DNA from 2 places in the Bacillus mexicanus genome. Region 2 is predicted to be linked to the other one. Evidence: predicted binding sites of a transcription regulator. Region 2 holds the regulator's gene; the other holds the start of a gene.

Region 1 (10,900 bases), 380 kb from region 2:
AGCTGTCACGTTATTTAATGTGCTGTCAATGAAACGCTCAGCCAGTGAGCTGCATCAGATGCTACTTAAAACCGCAGAACAGGCGGCGGAGGAAATCATCGCGAATATTCGGAAGAAAACACAGGCTTTTCAGCAATTTGAGTCGTTTCAGCCGATGGAGCGGGCTGTCACTGTTTTGCCATTTGATGAGCTGGTCGCACGTGCGAAAAAGTGTGCTGGGGTTTCGGAAATAGAGCGGGCTATAAATTATGCCTTTGCCAACAGAGGAGATCTTGGAGACAGGGATTTTTCGACCAAAATGGTATCCGAGCTTGCTTCGCTTTGTAAGGAGGATGCGCCGCTCATTGTTCTTTTTTACAGCCCGCCGTTTTATCCGGCGGTTTCTTCAAAGGACGATCAATTGATCAGGAATACAGCTGATCAGCTTATACGTTATACCTTTGACAGATATGGCATAGTGTTACGGGAGGTTCAGTATTTCCCGGGACTTTCAGACTTAAGCTATCTGCAGCTGGAGAAGCAGGAGGTTGACGCGTACACAAGCAATATGCCGCTCTTTAATCGAGGATATTCACTGCCAAGCGGTAAAGACCATGCTTTAGATGTCCCGGTGTTCAACGTTGGTCCGGCTGGAAAGGACCCGCACAAATGGACGGAAAGACTGTATATGCCTTATTCCTTTGAAGTGCTTCCGGACTTGCTTTCGTTCACCATCTCCTCCTTATTCAAACAAGGACAGCTGGTGCAGGAAAAATAAAAGAGAGAAGACTCGGCGGCTTCTCTCTTTTATTAAATCTATGAATGCTTCCCTAAGGCAGCACCGGCAAACTGTTCTTTGATTTCAGCACTGCGTTTAGCGGTTTCCTCAATACAGTGAAGAATCGCTTCTTCAAATCGGGCGTCCTGTAAAGCGCGAAGACCTGCCTCTGTTGTGCCTCCCGGGCTCGTGATTTCCTTCCGCAGCTGTTCAGGCTGTTTGCCGCTGTGAAGAAGCATATCTGTTGCTCCGGCCATTGTCTGCAAAATGAGTGCTTTTGCTGTTTCCTTGTCCAATCCTACTTTTTGTGCCGCTTTTTCCATCGCCTCGATATACCGGTATACGTAGGCTGGACCGCTGCCGGCGATCGCCGTGACAGCGTCAAGATGGCGTTCCTCAACCAGTGTGGCATCACCGACTGTTTCTAATAGCGTTTTTGCGGCAGCCATATCGTCCTCGCTTGCTTCAGCGCTTACGGAAAAACCGGTTGCTGATTTTCCGATCGCTGCTGATGTATTAGGCATGACACGAATGACTGCGAGCTTTCTGGCAAAATAGTGCTGAATGGTGTCGATAGTAAGGCCTGCAAGCACTGAAATGACAAGCTGGTCTTTGATATACGGGCGCAGACTGCTGATGCTTTCCGCCGCGTCTTTCGGTTTAAAGGCGAGAAAAATGATATTGGTGTGAGCGAAAAACTCATTTTTATCTCTGCATGGACGCACACCGTACGTTTCTTTTAGTTCAATCAGCCGCTCGTCATTTGAGCGGTTTGTGATATAGATATATTCTGGTTTTGTGATGCCGCTATGCAAAATACCTTTAATCAGTGCTTCTGCCATAGAACCAGCGCCGACAAATCCTATCTTTTTCATTCATATCCTCCTTTTATCAGAACGACAAAAAACCTTTTCATCACATAAAGGACGAAAAGGTTCGCGGTACCACCCTCTGGGCACAGATTGCGCCCAGCTCACATCCCGTAACGCGGGAAACGTTTAGGTTTTCCTAATACCTTTCAGTCTGGGGGATCGCTCTTTTTGGCCATCGCCTTGTATATTATTCCTCGTCATAGCGTTCCAATGGTTCTCGTTTTATTTTGTTGTTCATTATGCTATGGCGGACAAGCTAATGTCAATCACTTTTTCAAAAAGGTCATTCTCATTCAGCAAATAATGACACAAGACCGAGAAAAAGCTAAAATATGACTAATGAATGAAGACAAGGAGAGAAAGGATGACAACTCTAGACATCATTCCAATTCGCGTTCCGACACCGTTTGCTGTAGGCGACGTTATCGTTTACCTCGTAAAAGGTGATGCGCTGACACTTATCGATGCCGGGCCAAATACAAAAAAGGCTGGCAGAGCCCTTGAGGAGCAGCTTGCCGCTGTCCATGTGAAAATGTCAGATATTGAGCAGGTTGTACTGACTCACCATCATGCTGATCATGCCGGCTTGCTTGATATCTTTTCTGATGAAATCGAAGTGATCGGGCATCCGTTCAACGAACCTTATATTAGCCGAGATCAAGTTTTTATGGATTGGCAAAAACGTTTTTTTCAAAAGCTGCTGCCTGAATTAGGCGTTCCTCTTGATACAGAAAAGGCAGAAAAGCTGATTCGGTCAGCGTACGCCTTTTCCTGTACAAGATCCTTGACGAAAACAGTCAGAGAAGGGATGAGCATTGATGGACTGGAAGGCTGGTCTGTTTTGGAGATGCCTGGACATGCTGAGTCGCATATCGTCTTATTCCATGAAAAAAGCGGGAGAATGCTTGGCGGCGATCTTCTGCTGACCAACAGCTCGTCTAATCCGATTCTGGAAGCCCCGAAAGCAGGAGTCATAAGGTCAACGCCTTTAATTAATTATCAGCAGTCTTTGCGGAGGCTGTCTGAGCTTGATCCAACGATCGTGTTTCCGGGTCATGGTGACATGATTACCAGCGTACAGGCATTGATTGAGAAGCGCTTTGACAAGCGGAGGAACAGAACGGAGGAAGTGCGGCGTATGCTGGCTGAAAAGCCGATGACCGCTTTTCAGGTCTGTCAGCAGCTTTTTCCTGCTGTGTATGAAAGAGAATTATTTTTCACGATGTCAGAAACGGTTGGGCATCTTGATGTGCTGGCGGCTGAAGAATCCATCACGCTATATTGGGAAGGACATACAGCATATTTTAGAACGATGAAGAGGTGAAATGGGTGAAGGATTTAGCAGGAAAACGGATTTGGATAACAGGCGCTTCAGGGGGGCTCGGTGAAAGAATCGCATACTTATGCGCAGCTGAAGGAGCCCACGTCCTGCTGTCGGCAAGACGTGAGGACCGCTTGATAGAAATCAAAAGGAAAATAACCGGGGAATGGAGCGGACAGTGTGAGATTTTCCCTCTGGATGTCGGCCGCCTGGAGGATATCGCCCGGGTCCGCGATCAGATCGGCTTGGTGGATGTACTGATTAACAATGCGGGCTTCGGTATCTTTGAAACGGTTTTAGACTCGACATTGGAAGACATGAAAGCGATGTTTGATGTAAATGTCTTCGGCCTGATCGCCTGTACAAAAGCGGTGCTCCCGCAAATGCTTGAGCAAAAAAAGGGCCATATCATCAATATCGCCTCTCAAGCGGGGAAAATCGCAACACCGAAATCAAGTCTTTATTCTGCGACAAAACATGCTGTGCTAGGCTACTCAAACGCTTTGCGGATGGAGCTGTCGGGAACCGGCATTTATGTGACAACTGTCAATCCGGGACCGATTCAGACAGACTTTTTTTCCATTGCTGATAAAGGCGGGGACTATGTCAAAAATGTCGGGCGCTGGATGCTCGATCCTGATGATGTGGCAGCTCACATTACAGCTGCTATTTTCACGAACAAACGGGAGATCAATCTTCCGCGTTTCATGAACGCCGGCACTAAGCTGTATCAGTTGTTTCCAGCTCTCGTTGAAAAGGTAGCAGGGCGCGTGCTCATGAAAAAATAAAGAGGGAACTGTCGAAATGGCTTTTGTTGGTATGTTCATGAGGCGGTTTTTATTAGTGAAAGGGAGAGATCGTTGAATGTCAATTCATTCAGAAGTTCTTCACGTTCTGCTCAAAGATCCGTTTATTCAGAAATTGATTGATACAAAGCCTGTATTATGGGCAAATTCGGGCAAGAAAGAGGAGCTGTTATTCCATGCAGATGAGTGGGAAAGCGAGATAACGGAGGCTGAAAAAAGGCTAAGCCGATTCGCTCCTTACATTGCCGAAGTGTTTCCTGAGACGAAAGATGCCAACGGTATGATCGAGTCTCCGCTTTTTGAAATAGAGCATATGAAGAAAAAGCTGGAAGAGGCATACGAGCTGTCTTTTCCCGGAAGGTGGCTTTTAAAGTGCGACCATGAGCTGCCGATTTCAGGATCGATTAAAGCGCGGGGCGGAATTTATGAAGTATTAAAGCATGCTGAAATGCTGGCGCTTCAGGCAGGAATGCTTCATGAAACTGATGATTACCGAATCTTACAGGAAGAGCGGTTTGCCGTGTTTTTTTCCCGTTACTCGCTTGCTGTCGGTTCGACAGGAAATCTCGGATTAAGCATTGGCATCATCGGTGCCGCACTCGGATTTCGCGTGACAGTGCATATGTCCGCGGATGCTAAGCAGTGGAAAAAGGATATGCTTCGCCAAAAGGGTGTTACTGTCATGGAGTATGAATCAGATTACAGTGAAGCGGTGAAAGAAGGGAGACAGCAGGCGGAGCAAGATCCGTTCTGTTATTTCATTGATGATGAACATTCCCGCCAGCTGTTTTTAGGATATGCGGTGGCAGCCAGACGATTAAAAACACAGCTCGACTGTATGAATATACGACCGAGCCGTGAGACGCCGCTGTTTGTGTACCTGCCATGCGGTGTCGGCGGGGGGCCGGGTGGTGTGGCGTTTGGGCTGAAGCTTTTATATGGCGACCATGTTCATGTGTTTTTTGCAGAGCCGACTCATTCACCGTGTATGCTGTTAGGGCTTTATTCCGGCCTCCATGAGAAGATTTCTGTCCAGGATATCGGCTTAGATAATCGGACAGCTGCTGACGGACTGGCTGTAGGGAGGCCGTCGGGATTTGTCGGTCAGCTCATTGAACCGCTGCTGAGCGGCTGTTATACGGTAGAGGATGATACGCTTTACACGTTGCTGCATATGCTGGCTGTAACTGAAAATCAATACTTAGAGCCTTCTGCTCTTGCCGGCATGTTCGGTCCAGTTCAGCTTTTTTCGACAGAAGAAGGCAGACGCTATCGCCAGAAATATGAGATGGAGCACGCGGTACATGTTGTCTGGGGAACGGGAGGAAGTATGGTTCCGCAAGAAGAAATGGCTGCGTTTAACCAGATCGGTGCAGGTTTACTAAAAAATGAAATAAAAAAATAAGCAGACAGTGAAAGGGTTTTCCGTTACAATCTTTGTAAGGGTTTTAACCTACAGAGAGCTAGGTGTCAACAGTGAAAAATAAAGAGCTTAATTTACATACATTATATACACAGCACAATCGTGAGTCTTGGTCTGGTTTTGGCGGACATTTGTCGATTGCTGTCTCTGAAGAGGAAGCAAAAGCTGTGGAAGGGCTGAATGATTACCTTTCTGTCGAAGAAGTGGAAACGATCTATATCCCGCTTGTTCGCCTGCTTCATTTGCATGTGAAGTCTGCTGCTGAGCGCAATAAGCATGTTAATGGTTTTTTGAAGCACCCTCATTCCGCCAAAATTCCATTTATAATTGGCATCGCCGGCAGTGTGGCAGTCGGAAAAAGCACAACAGCGCGGATTTTACAGAAGCTGCTTTCGCGGTTGCCGGACCGGCCTAAAGTGAGCCTTATCACCACAGATGGTTTTCTATTTTCTACAGCCGAGCTGAAAAAGAAAAATTTGCTGTCACGAAAAGGGTTTCCTGAAAGCTATGACGTAAAGGCGCTTCTCGAATTTTTGAACGACTTAAAATCAGGAAAAGACAGCGTAAAGGCCCCGGTGTATTCCCATCTTACCTATGACCGCGAGGAAGGCATGTTTGAGGTTGTAGAACAGGCCGATATTGTGATTATTGAAGGCATTAATGTTCTTCAGTCGCCAACCTTGGAAGATGACCGGGAAAACCCGCGTATTTTTGTTTCCGATTTCTTTGATTTTTCGATTTATGTGGACGCGGAGGAAAGCCGGATTTTCACTTGGTATTTAGAGCGTTTTCGTCTGCTTCGGGAAACAGCTTTCCAAAATCCCGATTCTTATTTTCATAAATTTAAAGACTTGTCTGATCAGGAGGCTGACGAGATGGCAGCTTCGATTTGGGAGACGGTCAATCGTCCGAATTTGTATGAAAATATCCTGCCGACTAAATTCAGATCGGACCTCATTTTGCGCAAGGGAGACGGGCATAAGGTTGAACAAGTGCTGGTAAGGCGGGTGTAATGTCATGCATCATATTGAACTGTATGTCTCTGATTTGGAAGTGTCTATGCGGTTTTGGGGATGGTTTTTAAAAGATTGGCTATAAAGAGTATTAAAATAGGATTTCGGAATTAGCTGGAAAAAATATCGTTTTTACCTTGTGATTGTGCAGGCGCAAAGAGCAATTTCTAGAGGAAATGCCCCAGATGCCGTGTCGGGCCGAATCATCACGCTGAATCCAAGCTTCAAGTTGACCTGATGATGGAAAAATTAACCGCAAAAGGCTATCGTGTGTTGTACTAAGACAGGTATCCTTTTGCCGGAGGGGACGGGCGTTACGCAGTATATTGTGAGGATCCGGACCGGATAAAGGTAGAGCTCGTTGTCCCAAACGATTAATCATAATCTTCGGATCGGCTGTCTCTATGCGGGTCAGCTACGCTTTTCGAATCTCCGCGTACTTGAAACTTGTCACAGCTGCAAAGATGACAGCGGCGAACACGATAAATACGAAAAGCTGAAACATTACACCGCCTATATTTATGGTCATCATCTCATTGTTGCGGGAGAGATTGGTTCTCTCCCGTTTTTTGTTTAAAGCGGCTTTTCCAGCGCGGACCGGTGTTTTGTCATTTCTCCTTTCATCTGCCGATAGGCGAACGCTAAAAATGGCAGGCCGAGCAGGGTGATTCCGCTTAGAACAGATCGGCCGGCCAGCGCCAAATCTGATCTGCAAATCCATCATAGAGGATAAAAGCACTTCGTCGATTGTAAATGTGACTATAATCATTACAAGTGAGGAAACCCTCATGATAGCGGGAAATGGACAGCTTATCCTGTTGTGAGGAGGATTGTGCGGTGCAGCCTGCGTTTAAGAGAACAGCCCTTGGTTTGTGACATAGTCATAAATGATATCCTCTATATGCGCATGCAGATCCTCATCGGGTTCTTCATTCCGTCTCTCTTCTAAGGCTGATTTCAAGCTTTGTTTTTCATACGGGCTTAACGGATCTATGGCAACATTTCTGCCGTATTGACGAAGTGCCTGCCCCATCATTTTTTCGACGAATTTCTCCATTATGACGCTCCTATCTTTATGCTTCGCTTTTAGTCTACTAAATGTTTTTCTTCTCTCACACCCCTGGCTCATATTTTCTCTCAGACAAGAATCATTTACCAGTATAAATCGAACATACTTTCGCATATAATGAAATCACGAACATAAGTTCCTTATCAGAGGTGTGTATGATGAAAGAAAAAGTGATTTTTCTCGTTGACATGCAATCGTTTTATGCATCTGTAGAGAAAGCGGAAAATCCACATTTGAAAAATAGGCCCGTCATTGTGTCAGGTGATCCTGAAAAAAGAGGCGGAGTCGTATTGGCTGCCTGCCCGCTGGCGAAACAAAAGGGTGTGGCGAATGCTTCCCGGCTGTGGGAGGCGCAGGAAAAGTGCCCTGAAGCTGTTGTGCTTCGGCCCCGTATGCAGCGGTATATTGATGTATCACTGCAAATTACGGCTATTTTAGAGGAATATACAGAGCTTGTAGAGCCGTATTCCATTGATGAACAGTTCATGGACATTACAGGCAGTCAAAAGCTGTTTGGGACGCCGGAAGAGATCGCAAACAGCATTCAGGGCAGAATTATGCGGGAGATCGGCATTTATGCGCGGGTCGGAATCGGTCCTAATAAAGCGCTGGCCAAAATTGCGTGTGACAACTTTGCCAAAAAGAATAAGAGTGGCATTTTTACCTTATCGAAAGAAAATATGAAAACTGACATGTGGCCGCTTCCGGTGGGCAGCATGTTTGGCGTCGGGAGCCGCATGAAGCATCATTTAACCCGAATGGGCATCAGCACGATCGGCGGGCTTGCGGCTTTTCCGCTCAATCTTTTAAAAAAGAAATGGGGCATTAACGGCCACGTGCTGTGGATGACGGCGAACGGGATCGACAATTCCCCTGTATCAACTTCATCTCTGGACGGGCAAAAGGCGATAGGCCACGGAATGACTCTCCCGAGAGACTACGAACAATTTGACAAAGAAATCAAGGTCGTGCTGTTGGAGTTGAGTGAAGAGGTGTGCAGGAGAAGTCGAAACGCCGGTGTCATGGGACAGACGGTGTCCGTGAGCTGCCGGGGTGCTGACTTTAATTGGCTAACAGGCTTTAACCGGCAAGTGAAGCTGGCGGAACCGACAAATTCCACCCAGGATGTATATGAGGCTGTATGCGGACTGTTTCTTAGATTTTGGGACGGGAAGCCTGTCCGCCGTCTCGGGGTCAATCTGTCACTGCTTTCATCTGATGACATATGGCAGCTCAATTTATTCCAGGATTATGCCAAAAAAATGAGCCTTGGCTATGTGGTGGACGGCATTAAAAACCGATTCGGCGACACAGCTATCATCAGAGCGGCGTCACTGACAGCGGCAGGCCAGGCATTTGAACGTGCGGCTAAAATAGGAGGGCACTATAAATGAACGACCATTTAAAGAGAGGCAATCTATTGTGGGAAGGAAGCAGAATGTTTCTGCCGGAACATAGACAAAGCCTGCTTGAGAGAAAGCGCCATAAACAGAAGCTGCAAAAGCCGATTCTCGATTCTGATAAGCTGGAGGAAATGAATCAAACGCTTTGCGCCGCGATGGAGTTTGCTCAGAATATCACTGTCAGCTGCTTTCAAGATGGTGAAATTGTCCGATGTACGGGGAAAATCTGCCGGTATGAAGAGTTTAAAAAAACAGTATGGATAAAAGGAGACGAGGACCAGCTTTATAAACTGGAACTTGAGCAAGTGCTTGATATTGTGCTGTAAAGTCTCTTCCCCTGTATTGGGGAAGAGAAATATGTGCAGAAATATAAACATTGTTCCCCCCTTGGAAGTCTGCAAACGTATGATAGAGGAAAGAAGGCATTTACAATTCCAGTCAGGCAAAATATAATTTTTATATTGTGAGAGAAAAGAGCTGACATTCGTTTTGCCAGACGGAGGGAGATCAAATCGTAATGGATATTCGAACAATCACGTCTTCAGATTATGAAATGGTAACGTCTGTATTGAATGAATGGTGGGGCGGCAGACAGATGAAAGAAAAATTGCCGAGACTATTTTTTGAGCATTTTCAGGACACAAGCTTTATTACATCTGAACATAACAGTATGACCGGATTTTTAATCGGATTTCAATCGCAATCAGACCCTGAAACGGCATACATTCATTTTTCCGGTGTGCATCCTGATTTCAGAAAAATGCAAATTGGAAAACAATTATATGATGTATTCATTGAAACCGTAAAACAAAGGGGTTGCACCCGAGTCAAATGCGTCACTTCACCGGTGAATAAAGTATCAATCGCATACCACACAAAATTGGGCTTTAATATTGAAAAGGGCACCAAAACAGTAAACGGCATCTCCGTGTTCGCAAACTATGACGGCCCGGGCCAAGACAGAGTGCTGTTTGTCAAAAACATATGAGGGGGAAATAAGATGGACTTTTTATCAAAAACACCTGAGCCTCCTTACTATGCGGTTATTTTTTCTTCTATTAAAAGTGAACATGACACAGGGTATGGAGAAACAGCAAAACGTATGGTATCGCTTGCGGCGGATCAGCCGGGATTTTTAGGCGTCGAAAGTGTTCGTGCGTCGGATGGAAGGAGCATAACGGTTTCCTATTGGGACAGTATGGACGCAATTAACAACTGGAAGCATCATACTGAACATCAAGCGGCAAAAGAAAAAGGAAAAAGCGTTTGGTACAAGTCGTATGCAGTCCGCATCGCAAAAGTCGGAAGACAGCGGCTGTTTCAGGAGAACACGAATGATTGAATTTCTCCAGCATAAGGAAGACACTGTAGCGCGTGAGATTATAGCCGTACAGATCCCCGCCTACATAAAGGAAACAGAGATTATCTGTTTTGACGGCATTCCCGCTTTACAAGAGAAGGTGAAGGATATATTCAAGCATCTCATGAACGGTTTGCGGGATACCGGAAAAATGGCAAGCTGATTGGTGTCATTTCATATGAGAAAAACATGCATCATCTCACCATTTGCAGGCTTGTTGTGCACCCTGACGGTTTTAGAAAAGGGATTGGACGAGCACTTCTGCAATTTGTCATTGATCAGAACGAAGACGCTGAGAAAATCGAAGTCGTCACAGCCGAGAAAAATATCCCGGCCGTGTCACTCTACACACAGGCCGGATTTCAAAAAGCAGAAACCGTCAAAGCAGCGCAGGGTCTATTGCTGTCGGTCTTTCGTTTGTATCCGAAAAGAAAAGTTGAGGTCGTTCCCTACAACAAAAAATGGACGGAAGGTTTCGATGAAGAAAAAGAATGGTTGAAGCGGGTGTTCGGGCCGGAGATGATCGCCATTCATCATATCGGAAGCACATCGATACCGAACATGGCAGCGAAGCCGATCATTGATATGCTAATTGAAGTCAGAAGCATTGAGGCCGTGAGCCAATTTGATGAACAAATGAAGGCTATCGGCTATATATCAAAAGGTGAGAACGGCATAGCGGGCAGGCGCTATTTTCAAAAGGGCGGAAATAAACGAACCCATCACGTCCATCTGTACGAACAGGAAAACCCTGCTATTGAAAGGCATCTGTTATTCAGAGATTATCTCAGAGCTCATCCGAACATAGCGAAAGAATACGCCGTTCTCAAAAAATGGCTGGCGGCCCAGCATCCCGACAGCATCAAACAGTACATG
Region 2 (10,900 bases):
TCTGTCAGCGAACACTTCAAGAAGTGGGAAAGTTTAGGAATGCCAATGGGTAAGATGTATGAGACAGCGCTTACTGTAGAGGGATATCAAAGTAATGGAAGCGCTGATGTAACGTCTAACATCCTGACTATTAGCGGGACAAGCAGATAATCTGTTTCCGTGTTGATTTAAATCCTGATTTGGTATCAGTCAAAACACTTGTAACCCGAAATGTTGTGTGCACAGAAAACACCCCTCACATTAAGGTGCAGGGGTATTTGGCTATAACGATATGGACATGATTTGTGAGCGGAATTGTTTATGGAACTAATACTCAAAAATTAAAAAAGGGAATCGTCTCAATGCGGTCGATTCCTTGTTACATAAATCAGGAAGACGTTTAAGCAGGGAGATATAAAAAGAGGAATTCGTTTTCAAAATTTGAAGAGCTTGTTGACGTAATTGCGAACTTGTCCTCTTGATAGCATCTCATAACTGTGTCTTGATCTACTGTAAAAAAACAAAAATGCCATTGAAACGTTCCCCTTCAATGCGTTAAAGTATGATTATGAAGACGTTCAATTTATAACCGATGCACACAGTACAAGAGCGGGTCTTGCTGAATGATCATTCAAAAATATTAAAGGAGCAATACAAATGACAATGCAAATTAAAATCAAATATCTAGATGAAACACAAACAAGGATCAGCAAAATTGAGCAAGGAGATTGGATTGATCTTCGAGCAGCTAAAGATGTAACAATTAAAAAAGATGAATTCAAACTTGTCCCATTAGGTGTAGCAATGGAGCTTCCTGAAGGTTACGAAGCGCATGTCGTTCCGCGTTCAAGTACATATAAGAACTTTGGTGTGATTCAAACAAATTCAATGGGTGTTATCGATGAGTCATATAAGGGTGACAACGATTTCTGGTTCTTTCCTGCTTATGCATTACGTGATACAGAAATTAAAAAGGGAGATCGTATTTGTCAGTTTAGGATTATGAAGAAAATGCCAGTAGTAGAATTGGTTGAAGTTGAGCATTTGGACAATGAAAACAGGGGCGGGCTCGGTTCAACAGGAACGAAATAAACTATTATAAAACCTTGGCTGTTTGATGTATGATCTGAACAATGGAGATTACAGCCAAGGTATATATAATCAAATGAAACAATATCAAAATTATTCAATGTTTATTGATGAAGAGTTATTCTTAATATGATAACTCAATTTTTTATGAAATCTCCTTAAGATGTAAAAGAACCAATACCCTATTAAAGTACCTAGGGTATTAAGCATTAAATCATCTACATCAAAGCTTCTGTAAACTGAACCTAAATACACTGAAAACGAAAGCTGTGTTAATTCAATAAACAAAGATATGAAAAAACCTATTAGCAAAATTCTTTTTGCATTATTTAATTTCTTAAATAAAAGAGGAAACAACAAGCCAACAGGCAGTAATAATATTAAATTTCCTCCAATAGATCTAATTACATAAAATTGTAAACCTTCATGATAAACGTCTGCAAAAAAGTGAAATGGGATAAAATTATTTCCTGAAACAAATGGGATATAAGTGTCGTACTTCATATCCCTAATTAAATCAGCATCAATTGGCATAGGGAATAATGTAACACTTATCAAGTTGAAAAAGTAAACAAATAAACAAAAGATAACGAGATGTTTATGGATGGGGAGCCGGCTTTTTTTGTAAAGGACTCGTCTAATGAGTCTATAAAATATAAAGCAAAAATAAAGAGCTATTAAGTACGGCAAGAGAGAAGTTGAGTCTAGCATAAATACACCACAATTTCCTTTTTAATTCATTTTAACATAAATAGGGAAAAGAAGTTGACTCAGGTTTCAATAAAAGAATACTTTTAAAAAATTAATGAATAAGGAGGAAAGAGAGAGCATTACCAACAAATAAAGAGCTTTATAAGCCCTATTTTAATGAACAAAAGGCTTAATCAGTTTCAATTAATACAACGACAAAATCTTCAAAGTGCTCGAATTTTCTTATAAGGTTGCTGCAAATTTAATGTATCATAGTAAGCAAGATTGGAGATAAGAATGTTAAAATAAGCACAGAAAGATTTCAGATTAAAGATTGGATAAAGGAAGGTTTTATGACTCAATTCGATAAACAATACAACTCAATTATAAAGGACATTATGACGAATGGAATCTCAGACGAAGAATTTCATGTAAGAACGAAGTGGGACTCAGATGGAACACCGGCTCACACACTAAGTGTCATCAGTAAGCAAATGAGATTCGACAACTCGGAAGTTCCGATTTTAACGACAAAAAAGGTTGCTTGGAAAACAGCCATTAAAGAATTGCTTTGGATTTGGCAGCTAAAATCGAACGATGTTAATGAATTAAACAAGATGGGCGTACATATTTGGGATCAGTGGAAACAAGAAGATGGCACCATTGGACATGCATATGGATTTCAGCTGGGGAAGAAAAACAGAAATCTTAATGGAGAAAAAATGGATCAGGTTGATTATCTTCTACATCAATTGAAGAACAATCCATCTTCACGGAGACACATTACGATGCTGTGGAATCCAGATGAATTAGACTCAATGGCCTTAACGCCATGTGTGTACGAAACTCAATGGTATGTTAAGCAAGGAAAGATCCACCTCGAGGTAAGAGCGCGAAGCAATGACATGGCCTTGGGGAATCCATTCAATGTATTCCAGTATAATGTGTTGCAGCGCATGGTAGCTCAGGTTACTGGTTATGAGCTTGGTGAATATATTTTTAACATTGGGGATTGCCATGTATACACACGTCATATAGACAACTTGAAAATTCAAATGAAAAGAGAACAGTTCGAAGCACCTGAATTATGGATCAATCCTGAAGTCAAAGATTTTTATGACTTTACCATAGATGATTTCAAGTTAATCAGCTATAAACACGGGGACAAGCTTTCATTTGAGGTAGCTGTTTAATGCTGCCTCTTTTTTATTAAACGGTGATATGATCGAAAGATGGTGTTATATCAGATTGAAGAAGGTAAAGAATTGCGGTGGGCTGCTGAGAGAATGACACGAACAATTCCTCTTAAGAGATGAAAACTACGCCGCAGGCCATTTAGGATGAGGGTGAAGAAGACCCTCTTCACTCTGCGGCGATTGATTTATTCAGTCGTTTTTCAAATGAAAATAATGACAATAAAAAATGATATCAAGAACAAGGCCAACAATTAAACAAGAATAGGATGATATTTAAGTAACGTTTCTTTTTTTTGTTGTTATTTTTACACAAATCAGTTACACCTCTGGATAAAATTTTCATAGAAAATCATACCATGAAAAATTGTGGTAGTACAAGGTTGAAGTGATCAGGTGTTGAGAAGGCGAGAGAAGCTGTTAGGGGTTGGGAGAGAAGGGTCACTTCTTTTAGTCGGTTGTAGCATAAATAAAGAATCGACTTAAGGGCGAGACTTTTGTGGGGGCAGGTTAAAGAATGTGGAGAAAAGCTAAATCAAGATGACTGGCGCGGGGAATATGTTCTTAATAAAAAGATCAGCTTAAATAGCTAATCTTTTTTATTAAGAAGAAAATATCCTAATTTTGAAACTAGATACAAAGTAAAAGCGATCATAATTGTTCGAGATATCACAACTCCATGAATGGCTAAATCATAACCAGCAGGTATCAATGCGTTTGTATTAAACATAAAATACATTGATACTAGAAGAGCAATAACTACTAATATTATTCCGATAAGACTTGTTTTTGCGTATTTCATACAAACTCCACCCTACATGACATGATAGCTTGTTATAAAAAGAATATTCCGACAATTATACTTATAAAAAGAAGCCAAGGATATGAGCAACCAAGCTTTCATATATTTATATTGAAGTAAAAGAATAAGTAATTAAAATCATACTAAAGCTATTGTGAAATTTCAACCGCGGGTGCGATACAAATACTTAGGCTCATTGCCGATGACCATGAATATGTTTTTAATCCCTCTTTAACACTCACCGAAAGAAAACAAACCTGCTAACATTGGAAATTATGTTGAAAAGCTAATCACATTAATATAAACTAAATAAACTATGTACTAAATTTTCAATGCAAAGCAAAATTTAGTTAGTAAGGCAATTTTCATATTACATCAACAGACCTTAAAAAAACCCGGCATCTGCCGGGGGAAAACTGTAAACGAGGAGCTGGAAATAGAGTTTAGTGATGTTTCTTTTCCTTTTTATACTCTACAACATAATCATAGTCTTTTTTGTCGTGGTCATAATATTTTTTATCATAGTCGTCATGTTTTTTGTCATAATCATCATGTTTTTTATCATAGTCTTTTTTCTCGTATTCGTAATACTTCTTATAATACGTTTTTTTGACCGTATAAAACTCTTCTTTATATTTTTTGTAATAACCCATATTTACTCCTCCTTTTATTGTTAATACGCTTTATTATATGGCGAATAGATTATACGGCTTGGACAGTTAATATCGTTAAAGGAAAAAAGGGCTGTCCAAATCATAGAAAAAAGAAAGATGATACAAAAATAAGTCAAAACAAAGAGCCGATTATTCATCAGCTCAAATCAACTATCTTATATCTGTTTGTCTGCTGTATGTCTGATTACGCAGGTAAATCAAAAACCACAAGCATAAAAAAGGCGGTCAGCAGAGGTGTATATGCAAAAGAGAGAGCACCCTATCCTTTAATAGCCTTTGGCAGGCGTTGATTGACAATGACTGTCCAGCCTCCATCCATCTTTTCATGAATGACTGAGCTTTTCTCATTTGCTTTACCGATAATGTTATTTGGCTCCTTCCAGCCGCCGTGAATAAGGGTAAACCTTGTCTTTTCTCCCAAATCTTCTAATTGAAAGGTAACGACCCATCCATCTGTATCCCATGCAAAAGAAAGTTCATCGGGCGCTTGAACAGTCAAAACTTTACATGCAGACGGTCCAAACGGTGATTGTAAGTGGAATTCTTGTCTTTCCTTCAACTGAAAGTCATTGGGCATAAACCACTTGGCAATGCCTTCTGAAGTGGAGACTGTCTCCCAGACTTTTTGAATAGGTGCCTCAAGAGTAATGCTTTTCGTAATATCCGGTAATGAATTTTCATTGTTATGGTCCATTTTGTTTCCCTCTTGACATAAGATTATTTTTCATTTGAATCATATAATACATTATGTAATCATGTCCATAGCACGCCTTATTTATAATCTGTTGATGAATATTGGCTAAAGTGTGGCCTGTGAAAGAGGCTTGCAGAAAAAACATACAATGAGAGAGTATAAAGTGTCTATTTCGTTTTTGTTTCAGGAGGTTATATTTTTAGTTTAAAATCTAAAAGAGGAGGTAGTTTTATGCTAGGAAAAATCAAAGCAGCCATTGATAACAGTCCAGGAAAGCCGGCTAAAATTGTCGTCAGTGAAAAAGCGTTTCAGCAATTGAAGGAAGAAATGCGCTTTGTTTATGTTTCCAAACCAAAAACGATAATGGGAATACCTGTGGAGATGTCAGATCAGACAGAAAGCTTTAAGCTGGAATTTTAGCAGGATATGCGTGCGTTATTTATGTTATCTTCCTGCGTTTTTGCGGATTTTAAGTGCCTTTCCCCATTGGAATGCCTCTTTAACCTAATGGGGATCGTGCTTTTCAACATTTTATTTTCAGGTTTGGACAGGTGCGATCTTGAATAGCCTTTTAGAATCTATCTCCTTGGATGATTGTAATCACCGGTCTGATTGGCGGTTTTGCTGTGAAGTTTCTGGACATTGACTTCTATAAAGTGAAAACAATTCCGCAAAGGAGAAAATAAGAAAAAGTTAAAAATCATGAAACTGAATAAAAATGCGCGAGCCAAAAAAGGCAAGTGCGTTTTTTTTCTGTTTTATATGGGAAATGGGAAAAAGGGGTGCATTTACTTTTTATAAATTCAAAAATGTGAAGAACAGCGCCCGGGCTAATGGTATATAATATTTTGGATGTAACAAAAATTTAACAAGGAGGACGAGAAATTCGTGCTAAAGCCTCAAAGAATTCGACAGCCCGTTGATTTGGACTTAGGGGCGGAGTAGATGAAACCGACCAAAGTATCCCTGCTCCGCCGTTTGCTCCATTCCTTGAAGCAAGTTGATTGTAACATAGTCAAACGTTTTCCATCAACTTGTAAAATTGTGAAATTATTGTTAATTTTCATGGTATTCGTTCCGATTTCTCCAATATATGCTAAAGATATATATCAGAATTTTGAGACATTAAAAAACAATGAAGATCCTGCGAATTACAGCATTGTTACGAAAGAAACAAGAAGCGCTGTTCTAGTTTTAGCGATTCATGGAGGAGGTATCGAAGGCGGGACAAGTGAAGTAGCGAAAGAATTAAGCAATCAGTACTCGATGTATTTATTTGAAGGATTAAAATCGTCAGGAAATTCAATTTTGCATATTACGAGCACACAATTTGATGAGCCTCGGGCTCTGAAAATGACGGAAAGTCATGAATATGTCATTTCATTGCACGGGTATGCAGAAGAAGATCAACAAATCGAAGTTGGCGGTACAGATCGCGTGAGAGCGGCAGATTTAATTGAGAAACTGCAAAACGCAGGTTTTCCTGCTGTGTTGCTTAATAAAGATCATCCGCGTGCAGGTGTCAGTCCGAATAACATTGCAAATCAATCAAAAACAGGTTTGAGCATCCAGTTAGAAATGAGCACAGGTTTTAGAAAATCTTTGTTCGGAGTGTTTTCTTTAAAGGATAGATCTATTACCCAAAATGAGAGGTTTTATAATTTTACAAAAGTGTTATCCCATTTTATCAAAAATAGCTATTGAAAAATAGGAGGTACTAAGCCTCCTATTTTTCCTGCTTCTCATTCGTAACCTCAGGAAACAGCTCGTCTGCAGCTTCTGTTTGATACTGTAGTGTATGATCTTTGGCTGATAGTTCACTTCGAAAGGTTTCATCCAGCACATTTTTTAGCAAATATCGATGAAAAAAGTATTCAAACACAGTTAGACAAGCAGCGGAAAGCAGAGCAGCTGCAAATGGCGGGAAGTCGTTTCTTGTTTGGGTTAAAACAAAGACCCAAAGAATAACAAATGAAAGCCCAAAGTCCGCCAATGAAGCTGAAATATTGTTTGTTCTTGGAAGAACGAGTATATCACCGGATAGATAGGAAACAAAACCTAAGAAAAGTGCAATAAACATTACACTCAAAAAGGGCGCGTGGTAGACTCTGTCCAAAATCAAATATAAAAGGGCGAGAGTGAAAGCAATCTTTGAAGCAAGTGCAATGATATGTTTCATTTGACCACCTAAATTGTGTTATTTGTGAAAAAAGCATTAACAGTAAACAAATGATAAAAAATACAAGTCATAGAATTCAAACCGATAAAAGTTCATCGCTGTTACATTCTATATTTTAAACAATCCGTTTTTGTTTACACTGGTATTTTTTGCTGGCTGCATGAAATTTTCTTAAAAAACGATTTGTTATTTTCAATTTCTCATTTGGATACATCCCGAGAAATGACATGAAGGCATCTTATCCCCATATTGTATTTACTATTGAAGATCATGTGCTTGCAGAATTATAAGTAAAATATCATGTGAATATTTTGCCTAGCAGAGAATGAGATGAACGCGATTGAAAATCGATTGATTTTACTGGTCCTGGACTCACAGATGTGAATCCTTCAAGGCAAGCTCCGGTATTAATAAAGAGGAAAAAGCGCTATTGAAACAGCATCTGTAGAACATATTTATAAATATTCTGTATGATAAAGAAGTTTTGCTGTATTTTTTGGGCTGTGGTTTATGATCTTGGGAGCCGCTATTTGTTCAGAAAAGATTACACTTTAGCGATTTACCTGACACTAAGTACGAAGTAATTTAGCAGGAGCAGGTTTAATTTTAGCGCTCAGGATTAGGTTTCTGTGTTTGCAGAAAAGTATTCAAAAACTGCACAATTGTGCGGATAAAAGGGCAGTTATGGTATACAGTATGTTTATTTTGTCTTGAGCTCACACTGATAAAGAGAAGAGAGCTGTTTTTTCAGGGGATTTGAACAAAAATTACTGTGTACTAAATCTTCATTGTAATATCATTTCCTCGCCCCTCTCATAAACATAAAACAACGTTATTCCACGATCTAAGAGTATGAAACATTTTTAAGGAAATCACGTCTAATGTTTTAAACAGACCGTATTCTAATGAAAGTTTCCTTAAGGAAAGAAATTTTCTTGACTTCAACAATTATTTGGAGGATAATTGTGGTGTAAACATGATGTTCTTTTTCCTCCTATTGAGGCTCGCCCCTAAAAGTTGGGGCGGGCCTGCTTTTTTTTGCATAAAAAACCCCCTCTCCGTAAAGGAAGAGGGGGTTTTTCACGTACCTAATAGATCAATAGATTAATGGACAGTTCTGAATACGCCAATTACTTTTCCTAAAATGCTGACATTCTGCAAGATGATAGGTTCCATCGTTGGGTTTTCAGGCTGTAAACGAATGTGAGTATCCTCTTTATAGAAACGTTTTACTGTAGCTTCATCATCTTCTGTCATCGCAACTACAATTTCCCCGTTGAATGCTGTATTTTGCTGTTTAACGATGACATAATCTTTATCGAGAATACCAGCATCAACCATACTGTCCCCCATAATCTCCAGCATAAACACATGCTCGTCCGGAGGGACCATACGGTCAGGAAGCGGAAAATATTCTTCGATATTTTCTACTGCTGTAATAGGAGATCCCGCCGTGACTTTCCCGATGACAGGCACATTAACGACCTGACTTTGGGGAATGTCCACTTCTTCATCAAGTATTTCTATTGCTCTTGGTTTTGTCGGATCTCGTCTGATCAGCCCTTTTGTTTCTAAACGGGCCAAATGGCCGTGGACAGTTGAACTGGACGCAAGCCCAACAGCCTCTCCGATCTCTCTCACGGAAGGCGGATATCCTTTTGATTTAACCTCTGCTTTAATAAAACGGAGGATATCAAGTTGCCTTTTTGATAGCTTCGTCATTTTTCGCACCTCAAAACGTCGATTTTAAGAAGATTATAGCATGATTTTCCTTACAGTACAAACATAGGTTCGAAAAAACAATTGACAGAAACGTTTGTTCGTATATACTGAAATTATAAAAACGAACAAACATTCCTATTGGGGGTTATCATAATGAATAAAGAATCTATTATTTTTGTCGGTCTGTTCACAGTGATTTTGAGCACGGTTATCCTTTTGCTGTCATATACGAGTGGCGGTCAGGAGCTTAATCAGTATGTTAAAATAGAAGTCCAGCAAGGCGATACACTTTGGTCAATTGCTGATCAGGTATCAGATTCAAAAAAGATAAATAAAAATGATTTTATTGAATGGGTAGCTGATAAAAATCATCTTCAGACATCTGATCTCCAGCCGGGAGATGAGTTGGTTATTCCATTGAAAAAGAAGCACCAAGATGCATATGAATTGGCAATTGTAAGATAGAAAGGAAAGATAGAAAAAATGAAAGCACTCATTTATGCCCGCGTGAGCACGAATAAAGAACAGCAGGAGACTTCATTAAAACGGCAGGTGGAGGAGCTTACAGCCATTGCAGCCGAAAACGGCATGGAAGTCGTCAAAGTGATTTCTGAAAAAGCCAGCGGATATGAAATGGATCGGGACGGTGTATTTGAGCTGCTTGATGAGATCAAGAATATTGAAATTGATGTCATTTTAATTCAGGATGAGACAAGGCTTGGGCGAGGCAATGCGAAAATTGCATTGCTTCATTGTATTTACAGAGAAGGTGTGAAAGTCTATACAACGGCTCATAGAGGGGAATTGGAGCTTTCGGAGGCTGACTCGATGGTACTGGAGATCGTAAGCATTGTGGAAGAATATCAGCGGAAAATTCACAATATGAAAATTAAGCGGGGAATGAAGCGTGCAGTTAAAAACGGTTTTAAACCGCAAAAAAACCTAAAAAACCAACATGAAAACAGTGGGAAAGAAAGAATAGAGGTCCCCATATCAGAGATCGTCCGCTTAAGGGCGAATAAACTGACGTTCGCAGAAATTGCGGCGACGCTAAGAGGGTTTGGCTATGATGTATCTAAAGCGACCGTCCACAGGCGTTTTCAGGAATACACAGAGAATGCCGAGACAGCCGAATGAATCAGTTGTAAAACTCTTTTTGATCTAGTACTATATAGACAAAATGCAATAAAGGAGTTTAACATGATTTCAAACGCGAAAATTGCCAGAATTAATGAACTTGCTGCTAAAGCCAAAGCTGGCGTGATAACAGAAGAAGAAAAAGCTGAACAGCAAAAACTCCGTCAAGAGTATCTGAAGGGTTTTCGTTCTTCTATGAAAAACACGTTAAAAAGTGTAAAAATCATTGACCCAGAAGGCAATGATGTAACACCTGAAAAGCTAAAAAAAGAACAAAAAAATAACAAACTTCATTAATATAAGAGGAATACGGAAATATCGTATTCCTCTTTTGCCTATACTATAGCTAAAACTCTCTTATGACAAAATTCAACAAGTTTCTCTCAAATTTAAGCTGAAACAGTTGAGAAAAAGTCGTCAGACATTTATGATGAAAGGGTACAACATATAAGGAAGGGGATTTTTATGGATACAATTGAAAAGAAATCAGTTGCTACCATTCGTACACTGTCAATAGACGCAATTGAAAAAGCGAATTCTGGTCACCCAGGGATGCCAATGGGAGCCGCTCCTATGGCATACACGCTGTGGACAAAATTTATGAATGTAAGCCCGGCAAACCCTAGCTGGTTTAACCGAGACCGTTTTGTTTTATCTGCTGGACATGGATCAGCACTTTTATATAGCATGCTTCATTTAAGCGGGTTTGATCTTAGCATTGAAGATCTTAAGGGATTCCGC

What was found. Region 2 encodes LexA, which represses DNA repair genes until DNA is damaged. Its sites were predicted from a motif close to CGAACATATGTTCG; they were not measured.
Region 1: a site for LexA is predicted at 7,359-7,372, ahead of AAGG74_RS03035 (DNA polymerase IV). Genes of this name have one in related genera too.

What each region holds. Positions count from the first base shown of each region.
Region 1 is NZ_JBCEYV010000001.1:549,542-560,441, forward strand. Features, by position in the region: gene AAGG74_RS02990 (M20/M25/M40 family metallo-hydrolase) at 1-757, shown strand, start outside; gene proC (pyrroline-5-carboxylate reductase) at 796-1,632, opposite strand; gene AAGG74_RS03000 (MBL fold metallo-hydrolase) at 1,994-2,953, shown strand; gene AAGG74_RS03005 (SDR family NAD(P)-dependent oxidoreductase) at 2,959-3,738, shown strand; gene dsdA (D-serine ammonia-lyase) at 3,815-5,161, shown strand; gene coaA (type I pantothenate kinase) at 5,233-6,192, shown strand; partial or broken gene AAGG74_RS03020 (VOC family protein) at 6,197-6,570, shown strand; partial or broken gene AAGG74_RS03025 (MDR family MFS transporter) at 6,766-6,976, opposite strand; gene AAGG74_RS03030 (YqzH family protein) at 7,043-7,249, opposite strand; gene AAGG74_RS03035 (DNA polymerase IV) at 7,417-8,655, shown strand; gene AAGG74_RS03040 (YolD-like family protein) at 8,652-8,990, shown strand; gene AAGG74_RS03045 (GNAT family N-acetyltransferase) at 9,182-9,652, shown strand; gene AAGG74_RS03050 (antibiotic biosynthesis monooxygenase family protein) at 9,665-10,006, shown strand; partial or broken gene AAGG74_RS03055 (GNAT family N-acetyltransferase) at 9,999-10,900, shown strand, end outside.
Region 2 is NZ_JBCEYV010000001.1:926,686-937,585, reverse strand. Features, by position in the region: gene AAGG74_RS05025 (glycoside hydrolase family 11 protein) at 1-150, shown strand, start outside; gene dutA (dUTP diphosphatase DutA) at 637-1,071, shown strand; gene AAGG74_RS05015 (VanZ family protein) at 1,162-1,779, opposite strand; gene AAGG74_RS05010 (thymidylate synthase) at 2,112-2,951, shown strand; gene AAGG74_RS05005 (hypothetical protein) at 3,541-3,753, opposite strand; gene cotC (spore coat protein CotC) at 4,197-4,406, opposite strand; gene AAGG74_RS04995 (SRPBCC family protein) at 4,687-5,121, opposite strand; gene AAGG74_RS04990 (hypothetical protein) at 5,353-5,541, shown strand; gene AAGG74_RS04985 (poly-gamma-glutamate hydrolase family protein) at 6,067-6,825, shown strand; gene AAGG74_RS04980 (YndM family protein) at 6,848-7,300, opposite strand; partial or broken gene AAGG74_RS04975 (metallothiol transferase FosB) at 7,466-7,626, shown strand; gene lexA (transcriptional repressor LexA) at 8,405-9,022, opposite strand; gene yneA (cell division suppressor protein YneA) at 9,170-9,487, shown strand; gene AAGG74_RS04960 (YneB family resolvase-like protein) at 9,506-10,159, shown strand; gene AAGG74_RS04955 (DUF896 domain-containing protein) at 10,223-10,456, shown strand; gene tkt (transketolase) at 10,625-10,900, shown strand, end outside.